One region of the Allobosea sp. LjRoot90 genome, then DNA from elsewhere that is predicted to be linked to it. Evidence: predicted binding sites of a transcription regulator. Region 1 holds the regulator's gene; each other region holds the start of a gene.
The links. The regulator LexA, encoded in region 1, represses DNA repair genes until DNA is damaged. The targets are predictions, from matches to a motif close to TGTTCNNNNTGTGTTCNG.
Positions count from the first base shown of each region.

Region 2: the regulator LexA is predicted to act here: its motif matches at 977-994, upstream of ACSQ3M_RS09860 (YifB family Mg chelatase-like AAA ATPase).
Region 3: the regulator LexA is predicted to act here: its motif matches at 1,740-1,757, upstream of uvrA (excinuclease ABC subunit UvrA).
Region 4: the regulator LexA is predicted to act here: its motif matches at 993-1,010, upstream of ACSQ3M_RS07685 (PA0069 family radical SAM protein).

Region 1 covers NZ_CAXUTF020000001.1:726,314-730,573, reverse strand. Annotated here, with positions in the region: gene ACSQ3M_RS03510 (molybdopterin molybdotransferase MoeA) at 1-681, shown strand, start outside; gene lexA (transcriptional repressor LexA) at 785-1,516, shown strand; gene ACSQ3M_RS03500 (ComEC/Rec2 family competence protein) at 1,510-3,771, opposite strand; gene gltX (glutamate--tRNA ligase) at 3,942-4,260, shown strand, end outside.
Region 2 covers NZ_CAXUTF020000002.1:660,982-665,241, reverse strand. Annotated here, with positions in the region: tRNA gene ACSQ3M_RS09870 (tRNA-Ser) at 80-169, opposite strand; gene ACSQ3M_RS09865 (hypothetical protein) at 332-652, shown strand; gene ACSQ3M_RS09860 (YifB family Mg chelatase-like AAA ATPase) at 1,050-2,588, shown strand; gene ACSQ3M_RS09855 (response regulator) at 2,695-4,260, shown strand, end outside.
Region 3 covers NZ_CAXUTF020000014.1:1,494-5,753, reverse strand. Annotated here, with positions in the region: gene ACSQ3M_RS27930 (N-acetyltransferase family protein) at 1-541, shown strand, start outside; gene ACSQ3M_RS27925 (MFS transporter) at 538-1,716, shown strand; gene uvrA (excinuclease ABC subunit UvrA) at 1,907-4,260, shown strand, end outside.
Region 4 covers NZ_CAXUTF020000002.1:188,562-192,821, reverse strand. Annotated here, with positions in the region: gene ACSQ3M_RS07685 (PA0069 family radical SAM protein) at 1-948, opposite strand, end outside; gene ACSQ3M_RS07680 (hypothetical protein) at 1,065-1,565, shown strand; gene ypfJ (KPN_02809 family neutral zinc metallopeptidase) at 1,570-2,460, opposite strand; gene ACSQ3M_RS07670 (M20/M25/M40 family metallo-hydrolase) at 2,581-3,840, opposite strand; gene cydB (cytochrome d ubiquinol oxidase subunit II) at 3,901-4,260, opposite strand, start outside.

The DNA of each region.
Region 1 (4,260 bases):
GCGATCCTCGCGACCGGCGACGAGCTCGTCCTGCCGGGCGAGCCGGTCGGCCCCGACCAGATCGTCGCCTCCAACAGCTTTTCACTCGCCGCTTTGGTCGAGCAGGCCGGCGGCACGGCGCTCGACCTCGGTATCGCCCGCGACAACCACCCCGATCTCGCTGGCAAGATCGAGGCGGCGCGCGAGGCTGGAGCCGACGTCCTGATCACGCTCGGCGGCGCCTCGGTCGGCGAGCATGATCTCGTCCAGGCCGCGCTGAAGGCGCAAGGCATGGAGCTCGGCTTCTGGAAGATCGCGATGCGCCCAGGCAAACCTATGATGATGGGTCGCCTCGACGCCATGGTCGCGCTCGGCCTGCCGGGCAATCCCGTTTCCTCGATCGTCTGCGGGCATCTCTTTGCCATCCCGCTGGTCGAAGCTCTGCTCGGCATCGATGATCCCGAACGCGACCGCAGCGAGCCCGCCATCCTTGTCATCGATCTACCTGCCAATGACGAGCGCCAGGATTATCTGCGCGCCACCCTCGAAATCGTCGATGGCAAGCGTCGCGTGCGGCCCTTCGCCAAGCAGGATTCATCGATGCTGGCGAACTTGTCGCGCGCCGAGGCGCTGGTGATCCGCCCGGTCTTCGCCGAGGCCGCCAAGGCGGGCGATCCCTGCCGCATCATCCGGCTGCGCTGACGGCCTCGCGTAACGACAAGGCGCGCCTTGCGGAACACAAAGCGAACAGCTATGGTGTTCGTGCTTTGTTTCGATTCTAGCCCGAGAGGCGAGCGGCGCGACCATGCTGACACGCAAACAGTTCGAACTGCTTCGCTTCATCCATGAGCGCCTACGCGAATCCGGCGTACCGCCCTCCTTCGACGAAATGAAGGACGCGCTCGATCTGCGCTCGAAATCCGGCATCCACCGACTGATCATGGCGCTTGAGGAACGCGGCTTCATTCGCCGGCTTCCGAACCGGGCGCGGGCGCTCGAAGTCATCAAGATGCCGGACGGCATCGGCGGTCAGCAGGCGCAGCGCGGCCGCTTCAGCCCCTCTATCGTCCAGGGTGGACTCGGCCAGACCCCGCCAGCGCCGGCAGCCACCTTGGCGAAGCCGCGCCCCGCAGGCGCCGAGGAGAACGGGCGCGCCACCGTTTCCATCCCCGTCATGGGCCGAATCGCCGCCGGCACGCCGATCTCGGCGATCCAAGACCGCAGTCATAGCGTGTCCATGCCCGCCGACATGCTTGGCAGCGGCGAGCATTACGCGCTCGAGGTTCGCGGCGATTCGATGATCGAGGCCGGCATCCTCGACGGCGACACTGTCGTGATCCGCAAGCAAGACAGCGCCAATACCGGCGACATCATCGTCGCCCTGATCGACGACGAGGAAGCGACGCTGAAGCGGCTGCGCAAGCGCGGCTCCTCGATCGCGCTCGAAGCCGCCAATCCCGCCTATGAGACGCGCGTTCTCGGGCCCGACCGGGTCAAGATCCAGGGCCGTCTCGTCAACCTGATGCGACGTTACTGAAGCATCTCCGCATCCTGTGCCGGCTCCGCAGCCGCGGGTGTCGGTGCAGGAGCGGGGTCAGGCGCCGGCCGCGTTTCCGGCCGTGCACGCGTCCACGGACGCAGGCGCGCCGCCTCATCGGCCGTATAGGCGCGCCAGCCGCCGCGGGCCGCATGATAGGCGGTCGCGCCATCGCGGATGAGTGCGCTGCGGTCGATCAACCGGGCAGCGCAAGGCGCGCTCCAATAAAGCGACGTCACCACGAGATCGGCGCGCTGGCAGTCCTCGACCAGGGCGATGCGGTCGCGCGTATAGGCGACGCTGCGGCCATCCGGCAGGCGGATGATGCAGCCACGGACATCGCAGGCGGCGCCCTCGCGCAGGGCCGCATCGTCGGGCGAACGCGAATCGCCGTCGGCATGCAGCCATTGCGTCAGCACGAAGCGGCTCGGCTTGCCGGCGAGCACCATCTTCCCTTCTCGTCCACGCACCAGCACGCCCGAGCCGTCGCGCTCGATCAGGATGTCCGGTCGCGACGGATGCGAAGCCAGCGCCAGCCCACCGACCAGCGGCAGCGCGGCGAGGAAGCGCAGCGCCGTCGTCCACAGCGTCAGCCAGAGCAAGGACAACGAGAAGCACATTAGGGCGAGCGAACCGAAGGCGGGCAGCACGACGGTCGAGCGGTCGATACCGGCGACCCAGTGAGCCAGCTTCAGCACGAGACCGGAAGCCCAGCCCATCAGCGCCCAGGCCGGCCAGTCGAGCCCGAACGGATAGGCGAGCACGCCGAAGACGGCGGCCGGCATCACGATCAGCGAGACGAAGGGCAGCGCTAGCGCATTGCCGAGCAGTCCGAACGGGTTGAAGGTCTGGAAATGGTAGACGCCATAGGGCGCCGTTGCCGCGGTCGCGACCATGGTCGTGGTCACGATACCGACGGCTGAGAGCCAGAGCGGGCGCAGCGGCCAGGGCCATGATGCGGCTGCGGCGTCGGGCGGGCGTTCCTGCCAGCGTTCGGCAAAGGCGATCAAAGCCGCGACCGCCCCGAACGACATCTGGAAGCTCGGGCCGAGCACGGCCTCGGGCTCGCGCAACAGCACGATGATCGCGGCGAGTGCGAGATTGCGCATGGAGAGCGCCGGCCGGTCGACCAGGATCGCCCCCAGCATCACCAGCGTCATGATCAGCGAGCGCACGGTCGCGACCTCGGCGCCGGAGAAAATGCAATAACCGGTGGCGCCGAGCATGGCTGCGAGCGCCGCAAGCTTCTTCACCGGCCAGTAGAGCGCCGCCGTCTGCGACAGCGCGAGCAGCGCCCGCGCCAGCCAGAAGATCGTGCCGGCGGCGAGCACCATGTGCAGGCCGGAGATCGAGACGATGTGGTAGATGCCGGCGGCGCGCAGGTCGTTGTTGGTTGCTTCGCTGATCAGCCCACGCTTGCCGGTGACGAGCGCCGCCGCCATCGCCCCCGCCTGTCCGCCCCCGCTCGTCGCAATGCGCTCGGTCAGCGCGTTGCGAGCCTGGTCGATCGCGACCGCCAAAGCGAGCCGGCGCGGCATCTCGATCGGCGCCGGCGCGAGCGTGATCTTGCCGGCGATGCTGCCGACGGCGCCGATGCCTTGGAAGAAGGCGTCGCGGGCGAAATCGTAGCCGCCAGGGCGTGCCGGTCCCGGCGGCGGCAACAGGCGCGCCGTCGCGCTGATATGGTCGCCCGGCTTCAACGTGGTCACCGGCGTGGTGACGCGCACCCGTCGCGGCCTCTGTCCAAGCTCGATGCCCGGCAGGTCCGTGACTTGCACGACGATCCGTACGCCCTTGTCGCGTTGCTCCAGCGCCTCGACGAAGCCGGTGAGCTTGCCGACATGATTGCGGGCGAGCGCAGGTGCGGCGATGCCGGCAGTGCGCCAGGCTGCCGCTGCGAAGCCGGCGAAGACGGCCGCAGCCGCGATGCAGACCGCCATGACGGCGCGCCGGCGGCGCGTCAGCCAACCGGCGAGCGCACACAGCGCCAGCCCGGCCAGGGGCGCGGCCAGGCCCGGCTCGCGATCGGCCAGGAAGTAGAGCAGCACGCCGGCGCCCATGCAGACCGGAAGCCAGTTGAAGAGACGTCGCCGTTCGACCTCGGTTTCGAGGGCTTGGCGAAACCGACGACCCCATTCGGGGAGCGGCAAGGCTGTTGGCCATGACAGGCCACCGACGCGTCGCAGGCGCGCCGGCAGAGCCAGCACGCCGACACGTCCCCTGCTACGGCGCTCTTCTGGCCCGTAGGAGAGCATCCGTCCCCCCATCGCCACCGCGCGAATGGTGTGCCTGTCCCCACAGGAGGCTCTTAACGGCGGCTGGCAAGCCATGTTACAGCGGCGGCGCCGGATGTCAGCCCCGGCCGAGGCCCGCATAGCAACCTGCCCTCGCCTCACGCTTACCCGTTCCGCCGGAGCCCCCCTTCATGAGTGACACGGTCGTCACGCGCTTCGCGCCGTCGCCAACCGGATTCCTGCACATTGGCGGTGCCCGCACCGCGCTGTTCAACTGGCTCTATGCCCGGCGCCAGGGCGGCAAGATGCTGCTGCGCATCGAGGACACCGACCGCGAACGTTCGACCGAGGGTGCGATCGCCGCGATCCTCGACGGCCTCGCCTGGCTCGGCCTCGATTGGGACGGGCAGACCGTCTACCAGTTCCAGCGCGCCGCTCGCCATCGCGAGATCGCCGAGCAGATGCTCGCGACCGGTAAGGCGTACTATTGCTACGCGACGCCGCAGGAGC
Region 2 (4,260 bases), on a different contig from region 1:
TTGTTACACGAAATCGGGAAAAAAGGTCAAGCTGAAACGGTTTTGGTGAATAGTATCAATGGTTTAAGGGGTTTTTGAATGGCGGACAGGGCGGGATTCGAACCCGCGATACGGTTTCCCGTATACACACTTTCCAGGCGTGCGCCTTCAACCACTCGGCCACCTGTCCGGCGCGCCGCTTATGGCCTCCGCGCGCGCTTCTTTCAAGGCCTAATGCCGCAGCCCGGCGGGGTTGCACCCAATTGTCCTTTGCCGTTGCAATGCTCCGGGTGAGGGGACACATGCGGGCCGGCCGCGTCAGTGCCGGTCATCGCGGGAATCGGGGGACGGATTGCGCTTTCTCGTCAGGATGCTGGGCTATGTCCTCGTTGCGGGCGGATTCGTCACGCTGCTAACCGACGGGGCGCGCTCGATCGCCAATTCGCTCCTGCGTTTCACGCCGCTCGGCGAGACCTTGCTGACGCTCGTCGGCGAACGCTTCCGCCTGCTGCAGCCGGCCGTCGAGCGGAATCTTCATCCCATGCTCTGGGACCCGGTGCTCTTGCATGCATTGCAGGTGCCGACAGCGGCGGCCGGGCTGCTGCTCGGCTTCCTGCTGCTCTGGCTCGGTGCTGCGCGCAAACCCGAGTTCGGCATCGTCACGCGACGGTGAAGCGGCCTCCGCGAGGGCGGCGCTGGGCGTTCGCATGGGGCAACACCTCTATTCGCGTCCGTTGCCAGTCAGCACGGCGCCATGTTCTTTCTGCGCAAGAAGACCGGCATGCCCGCAGCGGGCGAGGCGCTGCCCGGCCGCAATGAGGTCGTGCTCGTCGCCTTCGATCCGACGACATCCCTTATGAGGATCTGCTCACGCTCTTCTGGGAGAGCCCCAACCAGGCGCAGGGTATGCGCCAGGGCAACGATATGGCCTGCTGCGACCGCAAGCCTGTCTGGACGATGATGGATGGCCCAACTCAGTCTCGCCTGTCGCCGCAAAAGTTCCCTATCTGTTCTTGCAACCATAGCGCGCTTCCGTTAGCGTTACTGCGCGGGGTCGGGGTGGCGAATAGATGGTGACGCGGGTCGCGACGGTGGCGTTCGAGGGCATCGAGGCACGCGCCGTCGATGTCCAGGTCCAGGTGACGCCGGGCGGCGTCGCCTTCATCCTGGTCGGCCTGCCCGACAAGGCGGTTGGCGAAAGCAAGGAGCGGGTGCGCGCCGCGCTGATCGCCTCGGGGCTGGCGCTGCCGGCCAAGCGCATCACCGTCAACCTCGCCCCTGCCGACCTGCCCAAGGAGGGCAGCCATTACGACCTGCCGATCGCGCTCGGCGTCATGGCGGCGATCGGGGCGATCCCGGTTGATGCGCTCGCCGGCTATACCGTGCTCGGCGAGCTTGCTCTCGACGGTTCGATAACGCCGGTTGCCGGCGTGCTGCCGGCGGCGATCGCGGCCTATGCCCGAGGGCAGGGGCTGATCTGCCCGGCAGCCAGCGGACCGGAAGCGGCCTGGGCGGCGCGTGACCTCGATATCCTCGCGCCCCGCTCGCTGATCCAGCTCGCCAATCATTTCAAGGGCACGCAGGTGATGGCCCGGCCGCAGCCCGCCGTCGCTCGCCAAAGCGGATTGCTACCTGATCTGCGCGAGATCAAGGGCCAGGAGAGCGCCAAGCGCGTGCTCGAGATCGCCGCGGCCGGGGGCCACAACCTCTTGATGAACGGCCCGCCTGGTGCCGGCAAGTCGATGCTGGCAAGCCGTCTGCCGTCGATCCTGCCGCCGCTCGATCCGCGCGAACTGCTCGAGGTCTCGATGGTGCTCTCGGTCGCCGGCCATCTCGCCGATGGCGAATTGACAGACCGGCGCCCTTTCCGCGCGCCGCATCATTCGGCCTCGATGGCGGCGCTCGTCGGCGGCGGCCTGCAGGCGAAGCCGGGCGAGATCTCGCTCGCGCATCACGGTGTGCTGTTCCTCGACGAGTTGCCGGAGTTCCAGGCGCAGGCGCTCGATGCGCTGCGCCAACCGATGGAGACTGGCGAGGTGCTGATCTCGCGCGCCAACCACCGCGCGCTCTATCCGGCGAAGTTCCAGCTGATCGCCGCGATGAATCCCTGCCGCTGCGGCAAGGCGACCGAGCCGGGCTATGCCTGCCGTACCCGGCCCAATGAGCGTTGCATGGCGGGCTATCAGGCCAAGATCTCCGGACCGATGCTCGACCGGATCGACATCACCATCGAGGTGCCGGCGCTGACGGCGGCCGACCTCATCCTGCCTGCCGCCGCTGAAGGCTCGGCTGAGGTCGCCGCCCGGGTTGCGGCAGCCCGGGCTCGCCAGTCGGTGCGCTATGCCGCGCTTGGACTTCCGGGCGGCACGACCAATGCGCGCTGCCCTGCGGCCCTGCTCGACGATGTCGCGCGGCCGGATGCATCCGGGCTCGCGCTCCTGCGCAGCGCCGCCGATGCGATGCGGCTGACGGCGCGCGGCTATCACCGCGTGCTCAAGGTCGCCCGCACGCTCGCCGACCTTGATGGCGAAGAGCAGCTCGGGCGCATCCATCTCGCCGAGGCGCTGTCCTATCGCTCGCGCATCGACCAGGCAGCGCAGGCCGCCTGATCGCCCCAATCCATGCTGAAAGGTTAACGAAACCATTCAAACCGTTTCGCATCCTCGCGGATGGGGCGAACGCTTTCTCAAGAGGGTGGATGCTAGATCGGATGGGATGATCGAGCCGCTGTCCCCACTCGCTTTGCTGGCAGGCGCTGCCGTTGCTTCGGCCATGGCCTGCGCCTTCGTCGCGCTCCGGCTGCTGCGGGAGCGCCAGCAGGTCACGCGGCAGGCGAAGGCGTTGACGCGCGATGTCGAGAAGCTGAGCGATCGGCTCTGGGAGCTTGCCGACAGCGAGGAGCGCTATCGCAGCCTGATCGAGGCGCAGGGCGATCTGATCGTGCGCCGCAGCGAGGGCCGGATCATCTACGCCAATGCCGCCTATGCGGCGCTCATCGGCAAGAGCGAGGCTGAGGCTGTCGGCAGTAGCGAGCAGCCGCGCGTGCGCAGCGCCCGGCCCGTGCAGGCGCTACCGGGCGGGGCTCGCGTTTTCGACGAATGCATCGAGACGGACGGCGGCGAGCGTTGGCTGTCCTGGGTCGAGACGGTCGTCCCGGTCGCTGCGGGACAAACCGTGCTGCAGCGTGTCGGCCGCGAGATCAGCGGGCGCATCGCTGCCGAAACCGCCCTGGAGGAGGCGCGCAGCAAGGCGGAGGAGGCCAGTGCTGCCAAGTCGCGCTTCCTGGCGACCGTCAGCCACGAGTTCCGCACCCCGCTCAATGGCATTCTCGGCATGGCCGATCTGCTCGGCGATACCAGGCTCGACCCGGAGCAGGCGACCTATGTCAAGGCGCTGCGGACATCGGGCGAGGCGCTGCTCGGCCTTGTCGACGACATCCTCGATTTCGCCAAGGTCGAGGCCGGCAAGCTCGAGCTTGTCGATACCCCGTTCGATCCTGCCGCGTTAATCGAGGACGTCACCGAGTTAATGGCGCCGCGCGCCCAGGCCAAGGGCGTCGAGATCTCCGCCCTGCTCGGATCGGATGTGCCGCAACGGCTCGTCGGCGACGCCGAGCGGCTGCGCCAGATCCTGCTCAACCTCGTCGGCAACGCCGTGAAGTTCACCCATGAGGGGGGCGTGGGCATCGAGGCGGACGCCGCCGGCGGCGAATTCGTCATCGCCATCGCAGATACCGGTCCGGGCATCCCGGTGGAGCGCCTGACGACGATCTTCGAGGAGTTCGAGCAGGGCGGGATGACCGGGCATCGCGAGCAGGCCGGGACGGGTCTAGGCCTCGCCATCGCACGCCGGCTCGCCCGTGCCATGGGCGGGGATATCGAGGCAAGCAACCGCAAGAGCGGTGGTGCGCTGTTCCGGCTGATCCTGCCGCTGCGGATCGACGCGGTCGCAACCACACCGAGCGCCTCACTGGACTGGCAGGGCAGGCGCATCCTGGTCGCCTCGTCGTCTCCGTTCAGCGCCGCGCATATCGCGACCGATCTCGAACGGAATGGAGCATATGTCCGGCTGGCCGGCGATCACACGCAGGCCCTGGCCGCGCTGACCGATGATTCGGCCCTGTCCGCGGTGCTGGTCGACAGCAATCTCCCGGGTGGCGAGGTCCAGGCGCTGGCGGCCGCGGCGCGGCGGGCCGGCGTCGCCGACATCGTGATCATGCTGGCGCCGGCCGAGCGCCGCAGCTTCGGCTCGCCCTATGCGGCCGGCTTCAGCGGCTTTCTC
Region 3 (4,260 bases), on a different contig from region 1:
CCTCATCCGCGATGCGCGGGAGGGCGACATGGGCGCGATCCAGGTGATCTACACCCACCATGTCCTCACCGGCCTTACGAGCTTCGAGGAGGCACCGCCGAGCGTCGAGGAGATGCTGGCGCGCCGGCAGGCCGTGCTGGGGCTCGGCCTGCCTTATCTCGCAGCCGAACTCGACGGCCGGATCGTCGGCTACAGCTATGCGACGGCCTATCGCCCTCGCCCGGCCTATCGCCACACCATCGAGGACTCGATCTATGTCGCCGATGGGCTCGGCGGCCGGGGGATCGGCTCCACCTTGCTCGGCGCGCTGATCGGCCGCTGCGAGGCCGGGCCCTGGCGTCAGATGCTCGCCAATATCGGGGATAGCGGCAATGCCGGTTCGATCGGCCTGCATCGCCGCTTCGGCTTCGAGCCGGTCGGCACCTTGCGCTCGACCGGTTTCAAGTTCGGCCGCTGGGTCGACACCGTGCTGATGCAGCGCAGCCTCGGGGCCGGCGACGAGACGTTGCCCCAGCCATGGACGGCCGGATTGGCCCGGTGATCTCCCGCAGCACCGTCTTCTGTCTCGGGCTGGCGCAGCTCATTTCCTGGGGCGTCTCCTATTATCTGGTCGGCGCCTTCGGCGAGCCGATCGCGGCCGAGTTCGGCTGGTCGCAGGCGATCATCCATGGCGGGCTCTCAGCCGGGCTCCTCGTGATGGGACTGACCTCCGGCGCGGTCGGCCGCCTGATCGATCGCCATGGCGGCCGCAACGTTATGTGCGCCGGCTCGCTGCTCACCGCTGTCGGCATCGCCGGCCTCGCCTTCGCGCAGACGATCGCAGCCTATTACGCCGCCTGGATCTGCCTCGGTCTCGCCATGCGGCTCACACTCTACGACGCCGCCTTCGCCGCGCTCGCTTATATCGGCGGCAGCGCCGCGCGCCGCCCGATCGCGCAGATCACCCTGCTCGGCGGCCTCGCCTCGACGGTGTTCTGGCCGCTGGGCCATGCGCTCGCCGAGCAGTTCGGCTGGCGCGGCGCGCTCCTCGCCTATGCCGGCTTCGCCTTGCTCACCCTGCCCTTGCATCTGACACTGCCGGCCGGCTCCGCCCGCCCCCTCCCCGACGCCAGCGCCGCAAAGCCCGTCAGCGTGCTCAGCCCGGCGGATACACGCTTCGCCGGCATCCTTTACGCGCTGATCGTCACCTTTGCCGGCATTCTCAATGCGGGCATGTCGGCGCATATGATTGGCATCCTCGCCGGGCTCGGCCTGCCCGCCGCCGCCGCGGTCTGGATCAGCTCGACGCGCGGCATCGGCCAGTCGCTGGCGCGGCTCGGCGAGGTCCTGTTCGGGTCCCGCACCAGCCCGTTCGACCTCAACCTCGTCGCCTGCCTGGTGCTGCCGCTCTGCTTCGTCGTCGGCCTCGCCGGCGGCGCGAGCGCCATCGCGGCACTCGTCTTCGCTTTCGCCTATGGCGCCGGCAACGGCGTGCTGACGATCACGCGCGGCACGCTGCCGCTGATGCTGTTCGACCCCAGGAGCTATGGCGCCTATGTCGGCCGATTGCTGGCGCCCGGCTTCTTCTTGTCGGCCGCCGCGCCGCTCGGCTATGCGCTATTGATCGAGCGCTATGGCGCCTCGGCGGCGCTGATCCTCTCCGGTGCCCTGGCCGTCGCCATGCTCGTCGCGGCGATCCTGCTCCGGCGGCACTTCCGCAGCCTGCCACGCTCCTGACAACCGCTGTCAGCACACCCCACAAGAACAATGCGGCAACATCCACGGCTGCGTGCTACTCATGCCGGCCTCCCGCCCGGCCGCACTGGCACGGCACGGCGATTGCCCTATCTCTACGGCTGACCCCGAACCGGACACCACCATGGCTCGCAAGACCACGCTCGCCGACCAGGCTGCCGCGCTGGAAGACATGTTCGACCGCAACCGTGCGGCCGACCCGAACGCCCGCGTCATCTCCGTGCGCGGTGCGCGCGAGCACAATCTCAAGAATGTCGATCTCGCGATTCCGCGCGACAAGCTGGTGGTGTTCACCGGGCTGTCAGGCTCGGGCAAGTCCTCGCTCGCCTTCGATACGATCTATGCGGAGGGCCAGCGCCGTTATGTCGAGTCGCTCTCGGCCTATGCCCGCCAGTTCCTCGAGATGATGCAGAAGCCCGATGTCGACCAGATCGACGGGCTCTCGCCGGCGATCTCGATCGAGCAGAAGACGACCTCGAAGAACCCGCGCTCGACGGTCGGCACCGTCACCGAGATCCACGACTATATGCGCCTGCTCTGGGCCCGCACCGGCATCCCCTATTCGCCAGCGACCGGCCTGCCGATCGAGAGCCAGACCGTGCAGCAGATGGTCGATCGCCTGGTCGAACTGCCGGAGAAGACCCGCGGCTACCTGCTGGCGCCCGTCGTCCGCGGCCGCAAGGGCGAGTTCCGCAAGGAGATGGCCGACTGGCTGAAGCGCGGCTTCCAGCGCGTCAAGGTCAATGGCGAGTTCTACGAGATCCCGGACGCGCCTGTTCTCGACAAGAAGTTCAAGCACGACATCGACGTCGTCGTCGACCGCATCGTCATCCGCGCCGATCTCGGCGCCCGCCTCGCGGATTCGCTGGAGCAGGCGCTCGAGTTCGCCGACGGCATCGCCGTCTTCGAATATGCCGACGAGAAGGAGGAGAACGGCGAGGCCCGCCGCGTCACCTTCTCCTCGAAGTTCGCCTGCCCGGTCTCCGGCTTCACCATCCCCGAGATCGAGCCGCGCCTGTTCTCGTTCAACAATCCGTTCGGCGCCTGCCCGGTCTGCGATGGGCTCGGCCACGAGATGCGGATCGATCCGGAGATGATCGTCCCGGATCATGGTCTCAGCCTGAAGAAGGGCGCGATCGCGCCCTGGGCCAAGTCGACCTCGCCCTATTACGGCCAGACGCTCGATGCGCTCGCCAGGCATTTCGGCTTCTCGACGACCAAGCCCTGGAGCGAGCTGCCGCAGAGCGCCCGCGACGCCATATTGTTCGGCACCGGCACCGAGGCCGTGCGCATGGCCTATAATGACGGCCTGCGCGCCTATGAGGTGAAGAAGCCCTTCGAGGGCGTGATCACCAATATGGAGCGGCGCTGGAAGGAGACCGAGAGCGACTGGGCCCGCGAGGAGATCGGCCGCTTCATGTCGGAGACGCCCTGCGCGGCGTGCAACGGCTTCAGGCTCAAGCCCGAGGCGCTGGCGGTCAAGATCGACATGCGCCATATCGGCGAGATCTCGCAGCTCTCGGTCAAGGACGCGCTCGCCTGGGTCACGGCCCTGCCCTCGCGGCTGTCGCACAAGCAGAACGAGATCGCCCCGCGCATCCTCAAGGAAATCCGCGACCGGCTGACCTTCCTGCTCGATGTCGGCCTGGAATACCTGACGCTGGCGCGCGGCTCGCGCACGCTCTCGGGCGGCGAGAGCCAGCGCATTCGCCTGGCCTCGCAGATCGGTTCGGGCCTCACCGGCGTGCTCTATGTGCTCGACGAGCCCTCGATCGGCCTGCACCAGCGCGACAATGAGCGCCTGCTCGGCACGCTGCGCCGCCTGCGCGACCTCGGTAACACCGTGATCGTCGTCGAGCATGACGAGGACGCGATCATGACCGCCGACTATGTCGTCGATGTCGGCCCCGGCGCCGGCATCCATGGCGGCGAGATCGTCGCCAAGGGCACGCCGCAGGACATCCTCGACGATCCGAACTCGCTCACCGGCAAATACCTCACCGGCGAGATGAGCGTCCCGGTGCCGCTGAAGCGCCGCAAGCCGCAGAAGGGCCGCGCGCTGAAGATCGTCGGCGCCCGCGGCAACAACCTCAAGGACGTCACGGTCGACATCCCGCTCGGCCTGTTCACCTGCATCACCGGCGTGTCGGGCGGCGGCAAGTCGACGCTGATCATCGACACGCTCTACAAGGCGATCGCGCGCAAGCTCAACGGCTCGATCGAGCATCCGGCGAGCCATGACCGGATCGAGGGCATGGAGCATCTCGACAAGGTCATCGACATCGACCAGTCGCCGATCGGCCGCACACCGCGCTCGAACCCGGCGACCTATACCGGCGCCTTCACGCCGATCCGCGAATGGTTCGCCGGTCTGCCCGAGGCCAAGGCGCGCGGCTACCAGGCCGGCAGGTTCAGCTTCAACGTCAAGGGAGGCCGCTGCGAGGCCTGCCAGGGCGACGGCGTCATCAAGATCGAGATGCACTTCCTGCCCGACGTCTACGTCACCTGCGATGTCTGCAAGGGCAA
Region 4 (4,260 bases), on a different contig from region 1:
CACCAGCCAGTCCTGGACGATGTCCTTGACCTCGAGCGGCAGGCGCAGCAGCACATAGCCGGCCTCGCGTGCTCCCGCTGCTTTTGCTGCATCGAGGATGCGCTCGATCTCATGCTCGTTGATCGCCGGCACGATCGGCGCGACCAGAACCGTCACCGGAATACCGGCTTCAGAGAGCCTGCGGATCGTCTCGATCCGCTTGGCGGGCGAAGCGGCGCGCGGCTCCATATTGCGGGCGAGCTTTGGATCGAGCGTCGTCACCGAGAGCGCGACCTTGACCAGCCCCTTTGCCGCCATCGGTGCGAGGATATCGATGTCGCGCTGCACCAGTGCCGATTTGGTGACGATGCCGACCGGATGGTTGAACTTCGCCAGCACCTCCAGAATCCCGCGCATGATCCGCAGTTTCTTCTCGATCGGCTGGTAGGCGTCGGTGTTGGTGCCGATCGCGATGGTGCGCGGCTGGTAGCTCGCCGCCGAGAGCTCCTTCTCCAGAAGCAGCGCTGCATCGGGCTTGGCTGTCAGCCTGCTTTCGAAGTCGAGCCCGGGCGACAGCCCGAGATAGGCATGGCTCGGCCGCGCGAAGCAGTAGACGCAGCCATGTTCGCAGCCGCGATAGGGGTTGATCGAGCGGTCGAACGAGATATCCGGGGAGTCGTTACGTGTAATGATCGTCCGCGGCTTCTCGACCGAGACCTCGGTCTTGAACGGCGGCAGCTCGCCGAGCGAGCCCCAGCCGTCATCCTCGCTGATGCGTGTCTCGGCTTCGTAGCGGCCGCCGGGGTTGATCGTCGCGCCGCGTCCGCGTCGCCGCTCCGGGTCGATCTGGCTGCCGACATGGGCGAGCGGATCGACCGGCGCGAGACGCGCCGGCGCCGAGATGCTTCCCGGCTCGGTGTCGCGGCGCTTGAGCGGTTGCGTCCTGGCTGAGGGTCTGGCCTGCAGCATGGCTTCGTCTCCCGGCGGAATCGGTTGATCCGAGACCAAGGAATGTGAACATAACAGGAACAGAATGCAAGTGACAGGATTGCGACATGTTGCACTGCGTCATAAGCTGATCGCCCATGATCACCGCCGTCATCCGGGCCAATCGTGACGTCGAAGCGCTCGCAGCGACCTTGTCCGTGCTGATTCCCGCGGTCGCGCAGGGCGTGATCGGCCATGCCGTGGTGATCGACGAGGCGGATGACGCTGCGATCGAGCGTCTCGCCGACGAGACCGGTGCCAGCTATGTCCGGGCGAAGAATCTGGCCAAGAATGGCGAGGCTTGGTCCAGCGGGGTCGCACAGGCTCGCGGCGATTGGGTCATCCTGCTCGAAGCCGGCGATCTGCCCGAGCCGCAATGGACGCCGAGCATAGAGCGGCATTTGCTGACCATGGCGATGCGGCCGGCCTTGATGCCGCTGCGCGGCATGGCCGCGGGGTTGCGCGAATGGGGCGCGGTCTCGCTACGCTCGCGCCACGTCAGGGCAGGGCTGATCGCGCCCAAGACGCAGATCCTGTCCGGCCGGCTGGCGCGTGCGCCGCGCCGGCTCACCGTGCGTCGCGAGCGCGCCGAACTCTGAGCCGTCAGAGCTGGTTGGTGCGGAAGGTGTCGCAGCTCTGCATCGAGCCGGATTTGAAGCCGGTGTTGAACCACCGCGTGCGCTGCGCCGACGAGCCGTGCGTGAAGGAATCCGGCACGACGACGCCGCGGCCCTGTTGCTGCAGCTTGTCGTCGCCGATCGCAGAGGCGGAGCGCATCGCTTCGTCGATATCGCCGGGCTGGATGCGGTCCATCGCCTGGATGTTGTAGGCCCAGACGCCGGCGAAACAGTCGGCCTGCAACTCGACCCGCACCGAAAGCTGGTTCGATTCGCGCTCGGAGATCCGTTGGCGCATCTCGTTCACCTTGGGCAGGATGCCGAGCAGGTTCTGGATGTGATGGCCGATCTCGTGGCCGACGACATAGGCATAGGCGAAGTCGCCGCCGCCGCCGAGCTTGCGCTGCATCTCCTGGAAGAAGGAGAGGTCGAGATAGACCCGCTGGTCGTTGGGGCAGTAGAACGGCCCCATCGCCGCCTGCGCCGTGCCGCAGCCGGAGCGGTCGACGCCGCTGAACAGCACCAGCTTCGGCGGCACGTATTTGCGGTTGGCCTGCTGCGGAAGGACCTTGCTCCAGACATCCTCGTTCTGCGCCAGCACGGCCGAGACGAAGCGGCCCATCTCGTCCTGCGGCGGACCGGCCGATTTGCGCTGCTCCTGCGTTGGCGCACTGCGCCCGCCGATACCACCGATCAACTCGGCCCCGCCGATCAGCAGGCGTGGATCGATGCCAAGCGCCCAGCCGAGCAGGCCGAGCACGACCATGGTGCCGATACCGATGCCGCCGCGTCCGCCGGGCAGGCCGGCGAATTCGCCGCCACCGCCGCCACGCCGGTCCTCGAGATTGTCGGACTGGCGATAATCTTCCCAACGCATGCGCGAACCCTTGTTGCAGCAGCGCCAATGTCGGCGAGGACGCGGTGGAACTCAAGCACCGCTGCTTGCCCGGTCGCGGCGATGCGCAAGGTGCGATGGCGTTTGACGACGACCCGCGGACTATTTGGCCCTGTCGCGTGACACGTCGGTGATCAGGCGTGCCAGCAGATAGAGCCGGGGGACGATCGAATCGAGTGCGACATACTCGTTCTGGTTCGAATGGGCGCCGAAGCCTCTGAGGCCGAAGCCTTCGATCACGGGTCCCTTGGCCTCGAGCGCGGCATAGGCGGCGTCCGTGCCTCCGCCGGTCGCTCTCTCGACGACGCTCAAAGGCCGGCCGATCTCGTCGAAGACGCGCTTGGCGTGCGCGCCGAGCTTCTTCGCCGCCTCTGTCGGGGCCAGAGGCGGGCGGCCGCGCGTCAGTGTCGCTTCGACGACGGTGTCGGGGATGAGCTTGTTCTGGATACGCTCCTTCACCGCGGTCTCGATCAGGTCGAAATCGGCCATGCGCAGCGCTCTCACATCCGCCTGCGCCTTCGCTTCGGCCGGAATTGCGTTGCTGACGGAGCCGGCGGAGGCGATTGTCCAGTTCAGCTTGAGGCCCATTTCGGGCTTCGAGAGATCGCGCATCTGCAAGATCTGGTGGGCTAGCTCGTAGAGGGCGTTCCGGCCCTGCTCCGGTGAGCTGCCGGCATGGGAGGCGCGGCCGGTGACCTTGAGCTGCACCGAGGCGATGCCGCTGGTGGCGAGCCGGAGCGCGTCCTGGCCGACCGGGGAGCCCTCGCAGGAGAACACCGCGTCCTGGTCGGCAGCGGTTCGGGTGATCAGCGCCCTGGAGCCGGGCGAGCCGATCTCCTCGTCGCCGTTGATGAGCACAGTGAGCGTGCCGTAGTCCTTGGCGGCGATCTTGTTGAGGAGCGCGACGGTGTGGAGGATGAGGGCGACGCCATGCTTGTCGTCGGCGATGCCGAGACCGTAGGCCTTGTCGCCTTCGATCCGGAAGGGCTGCTGGGCGAGCATGCCCTTGCTGTAGACCGTGTCCATATGCGCCAGCAGCAGGACCTTCCTGGTGCCGGTGCCCTTGAAGCGCGCGAGCACGGTCTTGCCGGGGGATCTGGACGCGTCTGCCGACTCCAGCAGCTCGACCTCGCCGCCCAAGGCCTTCAGGCGCTGGGCGATGAGGGCGGCGATCGTCGCAAGTCCTTCGGAATCGCGCGAGCCGGATTCGATCGAGACCAGGGCCTTGAGCGTGTCGAGATAGGCGGGCTTCTCGGCCTCTGCGGCATCGAGCACCGGCTTTTGCGGTGCCGCCAGCGCCGGAGCCGCAACCAGCATCAAGAAGCCCACCGCCGCGCGGCGCAATGTCCCGATCCCGCTCATCGCTTCCTCCCGTTCAGGCTTCTTCGCTCCTGCCCATCCTAGGTGCGGGCGCAGGCCGCCTCAATGATAGCCGGCATCGGCCTTCACCTTGCCGCGGAAGGTCCAGTACACGAAGGCCGTGTAGAACAGGATCATCGGCAGGAGGAAGGTCACGCCGATCAGCACGAAGATGTGCGAGCTCGGTGCGGCTGCCGTGTCCCAGATCGTCAGGCTCGGCGGCACCAGATAGGGGTAGTTCGAGATCGCGAGCCCGAGGAAACAGAGCAGGAAGATCGCGATGGTGAAGGCGAAGGGCGTGAATTCATGCGCGCCATGCAGGCGCTTCCAGGCCATGTAGCCGCAGAAGGCGGTCAGCACCGGGAACGGCCAGAGCAGCATCAGGTTCGACGGCGTGAACCAGCGCTCGGCGATGCGCGGATG